DNA from 3 places in the Sporosarcina sp. P3 genome. Region 1 is predicted to be linked to each of the others. Evidence: riboswitches for the same ligand, from Rfam matches in the RefSeq annotation. Region 1 holds a riboswitch; each other region holds the start of a gene.
What was found. Region 1 has a riboswitch for thiamine pyrophosphate ahead of thiC (phosphomethylpyrimidine synthase ThiC). Riboswitches for the same ligand answer to the same signal wherever they lie in the genome.

Region 1 (4,415 bases):
TAGGATGTTAAAAATATTGCTCCCGACAATGTTTCCTAAAGCGATTTCACTTTCCTTTTTCAAAGCAGCTGAAATCGACGTAACCAATTCGGGTAGAGAAGTACCGATTGCGATGATTGTCAGACCGACCAACGTTTCACTCATGCCAAGAGAATAAGCGATTTTCGTAGCATTATCGACAACTAAATCTCCTCCGAATATAATCGCAGCCAATCCGACTAGAGTAATGAGTATATTCTTCCCCCACTTCACGTTCCCTGTCGCTTGTGTAAGCGTGGCATTTTGACGGCTTCTGAGGCCAAGTTCAATCACATAATACATAAAGATCGAAAGGAATATTAAGAAAATCATTCCATCACTACGCGTGATTACATTGCTGCTGAAGCCTTGCAGTGCCATATCACTCATCAATACTAACATCACTATACTTGCTAATAATGTGAATGGAATCTCTTTACGGATCGTTTCGCTTTGTACCTTCAACGGGAACAAAAATGCCGCTATGCCGACAACCATAGTAATATTAAATATATTACTTCCCACTACGTTCCCGACAGAAACGTCCGCATTTCCGCCTAATGCGGCTATAATACTGACCGTTGCTTCGGGTGAGCTCGTTCCGAGTGCTACAATCGTGAGCCCGATTAAAATAGGTGGGATTTGCAGCAGCCTTGCGATATTGGAAGAACCATCTACAAAAAAGTCGGCTCCCTTGATCAATAATACAAATCCAATAATGAGTAAAACATAGATCATGTAGTTGTTACCTCCTCCATAGGAATAAAATGATTAATTAGCTGTATGTAAGTAGGTCATGTCTAGCATAAAATAATTGGTTCAAATCCTGCATACTTGATGCACTTCATGACAAGCACAATGATGAATATTACAATATGTATTTGACTCTACATCTCCATTGCAATCATCCTGTCCAGTCACTCATATTTTATACGATGTACACTCTTCACCAGGAATCCTCCCTTCTATTATTTTTTCATTTTGATTATCTCACGTCATCACTACTTATGCATCCTACAAGTCATGCACATGAATCTACTTCCCAACTCTACTTGCTCTTTTAAGTGGTAGTAAAAAGATTTTATTAAAATAGCCTGTGCATTGAACCAGTTCTACAAACCAGATCTTCCTGATCTTACATTTCTACTTCCTTAAATAACATGGGTATCATGTAAATAACGGTATCTATGGAATTTATAAGTATAAAAACTCTTTAAAAGTTAGATAAGATATGATAGACTATCCCTGTTCACACAATTAAATACTATAACTAGGGGTGTCCAACGTAATTGGACTGAGATGGAATGATAGTACACGCATTCCGGACTCTTTGGACCTGATCTGGCTCGTACCAGCGTAGGGAAGTTTTCATTTTATCAGCGACGCGTATTTTTGCGTTTTGAAGACCAGGTCCTATTTATGGAACTGGTCTTTTTTGTTGCCGATTCCCTTTCCTTGAACCGAGTCATGTCACCCCTCAAAAGGAGACGATGACAACATGCAAGAGAAGAAAGAAGAAATCCAGATCCATGAATGTTTTCCGGCCAGTAGAAAGGTTTACGTACAAGGAAGTCGTCCAGACATACTCGTACCGATGCGCGAAATTGAGCTATCACCGACTCTAACTGATCAAGGCGAAATAGCGAATGAACCTTTCCGTGTTTATGATACAAGCGGGAAATATACGGAAGCAGGTTATCAAGTAGATATTAAAAAAGGACTTCCAATGATCAAAAAGAACTGGATAGTGGAACGAAATGATGTAGAAGAATATGACGGCAGACAAGTGAAGCCACAGGATAATGGCTATCGTTCAATGGAACACATGCAAAAAGATGCAGAATTTCCATTGTTGAAACGAAAACCATTACGAGCAAAAAAAGGCATGAATGTTACGCAAATGCATTATGCGCGCAAAGGTATTATTACACCTGAAATGGAGTTTATTGCCATCCGTGAAAATGTGACGCCTGAACTTGTACGGGATGAAGTAGCGAGAGGACGGGCAATTATCCCGTCTAACATTAACCATCCAGAAGCGGAACCGATGATTATCGGAGGTAAATTCCATGTGAAAATTAATGCGAATATCGGAAATTCTGCTGTCTCCTCATCCATTGCTGAAGAGGTAGAAAAGATGACATGGGCTACACGTTGGGGCGCAGACAACATCATGGATTTATCAACCGGAAAGAACATTCACACAACACGTGAATGGATCATTCGCAACTCCCCTGTTCCAGTGGGTACGGTTCCATTATACCAAGCGTTGGAAAAAGTAAATGGCAAAGTCGAGGACCTCTCATGGGAAGTATTCCGCGACACATTGATCGAGCAGGCAGAGCAAGGTGTCAGCTACTTTACAATCCATGCGGGTGTTCTGCTCCGTTATATTCCCATGACCATTCATCGCGTGACTGGAATTGTCTCACGAGGTGGTTCTATTATGGCCCAGTGGTGTATGTTGCATCATAAAGAAAGCTTTCTGTACACACACTTTGAAGATATATGTGAAATTATGAAACAGTACGATATTGCCTTTTCATTAGGAGATGGATTACGTCCCGGCTCCATTGCTGATGCCAATGACGAGGCACAATTCGCTGAACTTGAAACACTTGGAGAACTTACAAGAATTGCTTGGACCCATGATGTGCAAGTCATGGTAGAAGGTCCAGGACATGTGCCTATGCATTTAATTAAGCAAAACGTTGATAAGCAAATGGAGATATGCCAAGAAGCACCTTTCTATACACTCGGTCCTTTGACGACAGATATTGCTCCTGCCTACGATCACATCACATCCGCTATTGGTGCGGCTATGATCGGTTGGTTCGGGACGGCCATGTTATGCTATGTAACGCCTAAAGAACATCTCGGTTTACCGAATAAAGATGATGTACGTGAAGGCGTCATAACGTATAAAATCGCAGCCCATGCAGCTGATTTAGCAAAAGGCCATCCGAATGCACAAAAACGCGATGACGCTTTATCAAAAGCCCGTTTCGAATTCCGTTGGAGAGATCAATTTAATTTAAGTTTGGATCCTGAACGCGCGATGGAATATCATGATGAAACGTTACCGGCTGAAGGAGCAAAAATCGCTCACTTCTGTTCGATGTGTGGACCCAAGTTTTGCAGTATGCGAATTTCACACGACATTAGAAAATATGCAGATGAAAACAGTTTAGAAGAGAAGTTAGCACTGGAAAAAGGCATGAAGGAGAAGGCTGAAGAATTTAAAAAATCCGGTGCTGAAATCTATCTATAATGAGGAGTGAATGGAGTTATGACAACTGAACAGTTAATTCATCAGATCTCTGTAAAACGCCGAAGTCTTCATCAGTTAGAAGAACAGTTGGCTCTCTTGCAAAAACAGTGCATTCACGACTATACAGAAACCGTAACGTATAGGAAATGTATGAAATGCTTGAAGATCGAGAGTGTCCATTATTAATACATGTCTCGCTTTCTAAAAAACTCATCGGGAGTGCGACTTACTATAGGTTTCAATTCACGTTATTCATAACACAATCTCTTGTACCTGTTGTGCTATTAAAGCTTGCTTTCATGTCGACACAATAAAAATGACCCACCTTATCTCATTTAAAAATGTGGACTGAGGTGGGTCAATTTTATATAAATAATAGGTTTTGAAAGTATAAATCTATAAATTTATTCCATTACTGTAAAACAATTAATCAAACTCTTCGTATTCATTCGGGTGCTGCCCTTCGACTCTTCCCGCTTCGCCTTGATCCAACGAATCAATCTGCTTCATATCTTCTGCAGTCAATTCAAAGTCCAATACATCCAGGTTGGCTGTTTGATGGTCATAGTTTGATGATTTTACGACCGTTAGAATATCATTCTGTAGATTCCAACGAATAATAATTTGTGCTGGTTCCTTGTTATATTTTTTAGCAATCGAAACAATTGTTTCATTTTCTAATACGTCATTTAATTCACGACCTAAAGGACTCCAAGCTTCTGTTACGATGCCGAGACTCTTATTGTATTCCACTACGTCGTTATTGTTAAAATACGGATGACGTTCAATTTGATTAGTAGCGGGCGTCACACCTGTTTCTTCAATGATACGGTCAAGATGTTCCGGTAAGAAATTAGATACACCGATTGTCTTAATTAGTCCGAATTTCTGTGCGTCGACTAACGCTTTCCATGCTTCTACGTATTGATCTTGTTTTGGAAGTGGCCAATGGATCAAGTATTTATCAAAGTAATCGATGCCGATCCGGTATAAGGATTCTTGAATCATTAGAATCGCTCTTTCGTAATCATGTGAAGCACCAGGAAGTTTGGAGCTGATCATCAGTTCTTCTCTAGGCACAGATGACCGACGAACTGCTTCCCCTACCATTCCTTCATTATTATAA
Region 2 (4,415 bases), on a different contig from region 1:
AAGGGAACGGTATAGGATTGCAATCGCTCATATATCCCTTTAATCCCTTTTGAAAATTGAATATTACGTACTTGCAACGCATTCCTACGAATTTGTAGCTCTTCAGTTACAGCAGGAATTAAACGAAAAGCCGCAATAAAACTGTACGCATATTTGGAAGGCAGACGGAACTGCTGCATCATAGCATAAAAGAATAGCACGGGTTGGATTGTTAAGATAAACGTAAAGCCAACGAATCCGAATGAAAGTGATTTACTTCCGAGCAATAGCGCATGTTGAATACTTTCTTCGGAAATCTTGAGTAACCCCCATTGCCACAATACCGCTTCACCCTTACCGAACAACAACATCGTCAATCCAGTAGACAGGAAAGAAATGACTAGCGGAATCGAAAGAATTAAAAGTTTCCTCCATGAATAGCCGCTGAAGATATAAAATAGTATTCCGTATAAAACAGCTTGTGAGATAGCAAAAGGTACACTTTGATTTACAAGCGTAATAATCAAGAATGCAAAAAATACGATGAATTTTAACGCGGGATTGACTCGGAATAACCAGGTCTTGCGTTTAGGTGTGAACCAATTGAACATTCTTCGCACCTCCTGCTTCATTAGCTGTATGCAATACGCCATCTATTACAGTCCAAACGGCTGTGGCGAAGCTCTTTACAATTTCCGTGTCGTGCGTAATCATCAAAATGGTCATACCTTCAGTGCGCAACTGTTCTAGCTTCTCAAGAATGGCGAATGTGTTTCGCGCATCTTGACCGAAAGTAGGCTCATCAAGCAACAAGATATCTGTATCAGGAGTAAGCGCAGTTGCTACACTCAGACGCCGCTTTTGACCCGTCGATAGCTGATAAGGATGACGGGAAACAGAATCAGGCAAGTTAAATAATTGTATCAATTCCATCGCATAACGATCGGCATCTGCTTTTGGCATACCGTGCAAAGATACGGTTAACTCTTCCTTAATTGAGTTCGTCACAAATTGTAGTTCAGGGTTTTGAAAGACGAGTGACATACCTTTCGGGAGTTGGCGCTTCTTCTTTTTCCACACAATGGGTACGTCGTTTACTTCGTAGATACCGTCAGTCCGAAGTAATTGCATGAGTGATAAGAGCAATGTACTTTTACCAGAGCCATTTTCTCCGACAATCGTAATCCAGTCACCAGCCTGTACGGTCGCCTGTTTGACAGAAATTTTCTTCACTCGACCACGATAGCCGTGAAAGTCTTGAATCTGAAGTTTCTCTTGATATGCAACTGCTTGACGATTTCTCAACATCGATTGAAATGTTTCGGACATTTTATATTCTTCCCATACACCGGGGTACCAAATGCCGTAACGTTCCAGTTCTTCCTGGAAGTTTGCGAAGATCTCTTTAGGTGAACCGTCTGCGATCATGTCACCGTGATCATTAAACAGCACAACGCGATCTACCCAGTCCGCAATCAAATCAATTTTATGCTCCACGATGATTACGGTTTTATCGGCAGTAGCTTCTTTAATAGAAGTCCAAATTTGTTGCGTGCCTTCCGGATCTAGTAATGCAGATGGTTCATCTAGAAATAACACGTCAGGTTCTAGTAATAAAACAGAAGCCAATGCTAACCGCTGCTTCATACCTTGAGACAGTTCATTGATAGACGTATGGGGGTCTTTTACATGCAAGTCTACACGGTTCAATACTTCTTCAATAAGAGGTGCCATTTCTTCACGCGGCACATGAAGATTTTCTAACACGAATGCGAGTTCTTCATCTACATAGGTCATGCAGAACTGTGTATCCGGGTCTTGGAAAACAAACCCCCATGAGTCAGGTAACTGAATCTCTTTTGCTTTCATTGGCAGTTCGATAGAATTTGGTATAATCCCGCTCAATACTTGGAGTAAAGTAGATTTCCCACAACCGCTAGGACCCAGCATGAGAACTTTTTCACCAGGCTGAACAGAGAAGGAGAAATCTTTAAAAAGCAAAGCATCTTCTCCTGGAAACTTTAGCCGTAAATCGGTAACGCCGATGTTATTCATAGTTGGATCATTCCTCCGCGTTTACTGATCAAGCAACGTATATTCTTTCTTATCAACAGGTCGAATTAACGACGTCACGCCTGTTGCTTCTAGCGCTCTTACAATAAGTACAGCGAAAATACCCGTAAAGATGAATGCGCTGATTGCACGTAATCCATATTTCACAATGAGTGCCCATGTTTCGAGTGCAGCATACCCATAAATTAAATCAAGACCAAAACTTGCAAGGCATGAAGCAATTCCAGCTAGCCCAGCAATTAAAATGGAATAGCGTTTATAACGAAATGCGGCGAATAGTAATTCTGCAGCCAGTCCTTGTACGAATCCGTACATTAATACTTCAATACCATGACCAGCAAATGCAGACAATGAAGCCCCTGCAAGACTTGCGATGAGTGCAGTACCAGGCTTCCGCAATAATAAAAAGGCGAACGGCCCTACCATGAACCACATACCGTAAAGCAATTGACGCGCGACAGGCATGATCGGTTTTATGACAGTATATAAATCATCCCAAAACTTCATCAACACTCCAAAGACCACGCCAATCATGATGGTGATCAATAAATCGGTAAACTTTAACTTCTTCAAATTCTTCCACTCCCTCTTATTTTACTATACGAAAAAGCCGTCTGAAGAGCAGACGGCCGAGGAAGGAAAGAGATTCCTGTATAAATTCCATCGATCACGCTCTCTACGCTGGCATTACCCAGATCAGATTAACGGTCAGCAGTGGATCGATCTGCTATCTCAGCCTGATTCTCTCAAGCACCCGTACGGACAATTATGTAAGCAGTCCTATTATACAGCACTCCAATTTGTCTGGCAACCACTTCAAAAAGTAGATGGCGTGCTAATGACAATGCGAGTTAATTTCGTTACAGTTTGTTGAAATCCTGATATACTAATAGGATATAAATTGATCCTAATCGCGTGCAATATACGAATTTAAATAGAGTTAAAGGAGTTTTTACATGACGAAACATATAGCGTTCATTGACGTAGAAACTACAGGTATGAGAGCAGAGGCAAGCGATGTAATTGAATTTGGTGTCATGCTTGGCGAATATGATAATAACCGGATCGTTCGGGTGTCCGATGAGTATTGTGAGTTTCAAGAGCCGTTCTATTCTATAACGCCGATGATCACAAAACTAACTGGCATCACCGATCAGATGGTAAGGGGAAAGTCGCTCGACATGGACAGAATTCTATCCATACTTGATCGGGCAGACGGAATTGTGGCGCATAATGCTTCATTTGACAGAGGCTTTGTCAGTAGACTATTACCGGAAACTCTCGACATGGACTGGTATTGTTCTGTCAGACAAATTAAATGGAAAAATTATGGCTTTGAGAATGGTAAGCTTCAACAATTACTAAGAGCGCATCGGATTCAAGTACAGAACGCACACAGGGCACTTGATGATGCGAAAAACTTAGCATTGCTACTGAACTCATCGAATCCGAACCTTGAGGATGATACGTTTATATCCTACCTGTTGAATAAAGCACCAATGAAAAAACCATCTAGATCTAGATTTTAATTACAAAGTGAGGGATACCAGGATAGTAATATACCTGGGTATCCTTTTTGTGTGGAGAAAATTTCATTTACACGACCATAAGTATGGAATGTGCATAGTTTTTCCACATGTATCAGCTATACTACCCTTGATGACAATAGATAAAGGGGATATTTAGATGAGTAGAAAAAAGCAAGTTGTTATATTCTCATTGTGTGCATTATTGATCAGTGGATGCAGTAGTGATGTGCAATCGAATGAACAGAGTAATGAACATATGATGAACCAGACTAGCAATGAACAGCATTCTATGATGGATGGTTCGACAATGGGTAATGGACATATGAGCCATGATAATGTAGTAAGATTAAAAGATTCGACTGGTGAGAATGAAATAAACATCCCACCCTTATTAACTAGTGAAACGACAGTAGGTACCGAATATACTGTTAAGGCACAAAAGGGAAGCGTGAATATACTTGATAATGTGACTACAGAAACTTTAGGATATAACGGAGATTTATTAGGACCTGTTCTACAATTTACAAAAGGTGAAACTGTAAAAATAAATACGATAAATGAATTAGATGAAGAAACAACATTTCATTGGCATGGTTTAGAAGTGTCTGGCGAAGCAGATGGCGGACCACATAAAACACTCAGTCCAGGTGAAGAAGAGACAATAGAATTTGAAGTCACACAAGAGGCGGCTACTTTATGGTTTCATCCCCATCCAGAGGGCAAGACATCTGAACAAGTATATAAAGGCTTAGCAGGACTGATTTATATTGAAGATTCTAATTCAGCCGAGTTAGAAATTCCTAAACAATATGGAGAGAATGACATTCCTTTAGT
Region 3 (4,415 bases), on a different contig from region 1:
TGCCAGATCCACATCGTCATTGACGATGAAAGGAACGCGATACAATTTACAGAGTTCCTGACACTTTTTGGCAAAACCGAGTAAAGCTTCACCTTCAAGTGCATGTAATCCTTTCTCACGCAACTGAAAACATGTGACACCACCCTGAAGAGCCGCTTCTACTATTGCCAATGGGTCCTGATTTCCTGAGTTCGGTGTGCCCATAATAAAATAAAGGCTTAATGCTTTTTTTACTTCCATATTTCGCATTAATGCATCTCCTTTTTTAATTCAGCGTATGCCCAGTGATTTGTTGGGCCGTGTCCTGACCCGATTTTCAAGCCATGTTCAATCGCAGCTTGTATGAATTGTTTCGCTTCGGCAACTGCATCCGGTAAGGAACAGCCTTTTGCTAGGAAACTCGTCAAAGCTGCCGCAAATGTGCATCCGGTCCCATGTGTATCTTTGGTTTGAATCCAAGGCGTTGTCACTGTGAAGGATTGACCTTCCTCATCTGCGTAATAATCCTTTGCATCTAGCACGTCATTGCGGTGACCGCCTTTCATGACAACAGCTTTCGCTCCCATGTTGATAAATGCGGTTGCGGCTTTCCGAATATCTTCGTCTGTCTGTATTTCCATTCCAGTCAGTACTTCCGCTTCAGGTATATTTGGCGTCACAATTGTAGCCAGTGGTAATAAATGTTCTTTAAGTGCTTGAATCGCTTGTTGTTGCAGTAAAGATTGTCCACCTTTCGCAATCATGACAGGGTCAATGACTAAAGGAATCGGCGGATATTCTTTTAACAATGCAGCTACTTCAGTAATAATTTCTGCCGAAAACAGCATGCCGGTTTTACAGGCTTTTACATCAAAGTCATCAAGCACGGCACGTATTTGTGCTATGACTCCGTCTGTCTGTATTGGATACACACCGTGAACACCGTGTGTGTTCTGAGCAGTCACTGCGGTTATGGCAGAAGTCCCGAATACACCTAGCTCCTGAAACGTCTTTAAGTCAGCCTGAATTCCTGCACCTCCTCCGCTATCCGAACCAGCAATGGTTAATGCCACTTGTACTGTCAATTGAAAAACCTCCTGTCTATTATGCCAAAAATGTTTTTGAATCGCGATCCAATGTATGTAATGTATTTAAGAAGTTTACAGCAAAGTCTCCAGGCCCGCGGGAAATTTTTGCTGTTTGTTCACCAGCCCGTTTATAAAATGAGAGTGCATCTGCTACGGATTCCAAAGGGTTTTCCATTCCTATGGCGAGAAAAGCACCTGTGACAGAACTGAGTAAACACCCAGTACCCGTAATGGTAGTCATCATGGGATGGCCGCCTGTAATGGATAACATGGAATGGCCGTCCGTGACTATATCGACTTCGCCTGATACTGCGACGAGACAATTGTATTTGCGTGCAGTCTTTTTCGCGATATCTTCGATGTCTGCAGAACCTTCACCTGCATCGACACCTTTGGCGGTCCAAGGGATATCTGCAATCGCAGCAAGTTCTCCTTCATTACAGCGGATCAGTGTAATATCGACTTCCTCTAGCACTTTCAACGCGCTAGCTTTACGAAAAGGTGTAGCTCCTGCACCTACTGGGTCTAGTACGACAGGTTTCCCTGCTGCGCGAGCGCTGTTTCCAGCGAGAATCATGGCATCCACCGTCTGTTGCTTTAACGTACCGATATTTAAAATACTACAGGCAGCAATTCTTGCGATATCTTCTGCTTCTTCTACTGCATCCGCCATAACAGGAGAAGCACCTAGTGCTAATAAACCATTTGCCTGGAAATTTGCGACTACAAAATTTGTAATGCAGTGAACGAGCGGTTGTTGTTGACGAAGTTGTTGAATAAGCTGCATGTTTCTATTCCTCCTATTAAAGGTATATATACAAAAAGCCCATGCGTGGATGGGCGATTGGGTATGAAAACTACCCACTTTCCTCCGCTAGAATGTACTAGATCAGGTTCAAAGGGTTTGCATACTTGCATCTCAGCCAAAAAGAAGGCACCCCTAGTGGTGGCTATGTATCAGACGAGCTCATTATATCATATACATGAAAAAGGTTAAAATAATACTGGTATAACGAGATAGAAGTACTCGAAAATGAGTGATTGCGCATAGAAGAACAGGTATAACTATATGCTGAATGTTACATAATTATCTGAAGGCGTATAACTGTTTCAGATGAAATAGATAAAAGGGAGCAGATCGCAAATGAAGAAATTATTCGAAATTCAACAGATGGATCATTCATTGGATGATATATCGTTTACATGGAGTGATATTGGTGGTTATTACCGTGTCTATAAAAATGATCGGCAAGTATATGAAGGGACGGCTCCGAATTTTACGGACGGGGAGCTAGATCCGTCACATCCTTTCCAATATACAGTAGAACGGGTAGAGGAAGAACGGGTTCAAGATGTAATCGTGATCCAGACTTCGGCCTTGACAGAAGTACAGAAAGATGAACATCCTTTACAACGCTTAGTAATTACAACGATTGCCGCTTCATCGCAAATTGCCCTTTCATGGGAATGGATTAAAGATGTGGAGAAGTTCGATATTTACCGTAACGGTCAATACCTCGAGACAATTACTGATAATCGTTTTATTGATCGCGAGGTAAGTTCTTCGGAGCCAGTGGTATACAGTGTTTCGGCAACGCGTCCGTTGATTGACAGCAATCAGAAAATGAATGTTAGTAAATCGATTGTATCAAAAGTGTATGAAGGAATTATGCCTCCAAATCCTGATAATAAACCAACAGAAGAAGTGTATACCTTTTCTGTGCGGGTTAAGCAACGAGATCGATTACTAAAACCGGTGGCCGACAGGGAAAAACAAAAAGAAGTGAAGCGATGGAAGTTCCGCTATACAACATTTTTAAAGGAAGATATCATAAAAAATCCGAATCTCTTCTCACCAATCCCATACTTTACAGGGGATGATCGGGATTTCAATGCGGAAGGAGAAAGCTTCCGCACCCGTGTGGATATAGAAGGAAAGTTTGTTGGAGAAGACAACGCACTGCAATTTACGAAAGCAACCGGACCTTCTATTGGATTGAATTATATGAAACGGTATAAGCGTCATGACCATGCTTCTGTAGATGGTATAGAAATCGAGAGGTTGGAAGGGGACTCGACTGAAGTTCATTTTGCGATCAACCACGACGTGGGCAATCCCCTGACCGCCTCACCGCCTATACATTACGAAATGAAAGCTCATTTGGATGAACAAGGGAACCTAGATCTAGTTGGCTATCATAATGATGCGCCTCATCATGAAGTCTACCTAGCGCTTGATGATGAGGACTGGCGCGCGCTACATCGTACGGAAAGTGAAGGATTAGCGTATTTGACAGGCGTACTTGGGGATAATTATTGGCGTTATATGACGTGTAATTAATGCAGGTGTAAAATAGTGCTATCTTTAGGCTTTGTTCAGTTTTATGTACGGCTATATAAATAACTAAATACTTTCAACTAAATACTGTTAAAAGTATTTAGTTGAAAGAAATAGATTCTTCCGCTAGAATAAAAGATAATACATGTAAGCGCATTCAATTTGCATAAAGCTAGTTAGAGATTCGTATAGTATCTCTGTGTGCAAAAACGATTGCACTAGAATAGAAGAAAAATGAGAGAACAGGGAGTGTGACGTAGTATGGTACAAGCTTCAGAAAGTCAGGTTTATGCAAACCCAAATACAGAAGGTTCAAAGGTTCAGTTCAAAAAGCGCTATGATAACTTCATCGGTGGCAAGTGGACAGCACCAGTAAAAGGCCAGTATTTCGATAATTCAACGCCAGTTACCGGAAAGGTATTTACCCAGGTTGCAAGATCTACAGAAGAAGATATTGAACTAGCTTTAGATGCGGCTCATGCAGCAAAAGATGCATGGGGAAAGACATCAGTCACTGAACGTTCAAATATTTTACTGAAAATTGCCGATCGTATCGAAGAGAATTTAGAAATGCTAGCTGTAGCTGAAACGTGGGATAACGGAAAAGCCGTTCGTGAAACATTGAATGCTGATCTTCCACTTGCAGTAGACCATTTCAGGTACTTTGCTTCTGCAATTCGTGCGCAAGAAGGCGGAGTAAGCCAAATCGATAACGATACGGTAGCTTACCACTTCCACGAGCCATTAGGTGTGGTAGGTCAGATTATTCCTTGGAACTTCCCGATTCTGATGGCAGTTTGGAAACTTGCTCCGGCATTGGCCGCAGGAAACTGTATCGTGTTAAAGCCGGCCGAGCAAACACCCGCTTCTATATTAGTATTGGTTGAGTTAATTGAAGACTTGCTGCCGGCAGGAGTTCTAAACGTCGTCAACGGTTTCGGACTGGAGGCAGGAAAGCCACTGGCATCCAATCCGCGCATCAATAAGGTTGCATTCACAGGCGAAACAAC

Region 2: linked by a shared signal. The riboswitch ahead of CSV61_RS14175 (ECF transporter S component) and the one ahead of thiC (phosphomethylpyrimidine synthase ThiC) in region 1 are both predicted to bind thiamine pyrophosphate.
Region 3: linked by a shared signal. The riboswitch ahead of thiM (hydroxyethylthiazole kinase) and the one ahead of thiC (phosphomethylpyrimidine synthase ThiC) in region 1 are both predicted to bind thiamine pyrophosphate.

Annotation. Positions count from the first base shown of each region.
Region 1 covers NZ_PDZE01000001.1:355,139-359,553, forward strand. Annotated here, with positions in the region: gene CSV61_RS01765 (calcium/sodium antiporter) at 1-756, opposite strand, end outside; TPP riboswitch at 1,281-1,398, shown strand; gene thiC (phosphomethylpyrimidine synthase ThiC) at 1,517-3,289, shown strand; gene CSV61_RS01775 (aldo/keto reductase) at 3,716-4,415, opposite strand, start outside.
Region 2 covers NZ_PDZE01000013.1:59,687-64,101, forward strand. Annotated here, with positions in the region: gene CSV61_RS14165 (energy-coupling factor transporter transmembrane component T family protein) at 1-590, opposite strand, end outside; gene CSV61_RS14170 (ABC transporter ATP-binding protein) at 568-2,034, opposite strand; gene CSV61_RS14175 (ECF transporter S component) at 2,056-2,625, opposite strand; TPP riboswitch at 2,709-2,820, opposite strand; gene CSV61_RS14180 (exonuclease domain-containing protein) at 3,009-3,581, shown strand; gene CSV61_RS14185 (multicopper oxidase family protein) at 3,739-4,415, shown strand, end outside.
Region 3 covers NZ_PDZE01000003.1:184,617-189,031, reverse strand. Annotated here, with positions in the region: gene thiE (thiamine phosphate synthase) at 1-249, opposite strand, end outside; gene thiD (bifunctional hydroxymethylpyrimidine kinase/phosphomethylpyrimidine kinase) at 249-1,064, opposite strand; gene thiM (hydroxyethylthiazole kinase) at 1,084-1,854, opposite strand; TPP riboswitch at 1,917-2,019, opposite strand; gene CSV61_RS05245 (hypothetical protein) at 2,212-3,408, shown strand; gene adh (aldehyde dehydrogenase) at 3,667-4,415, shown strand, end outside.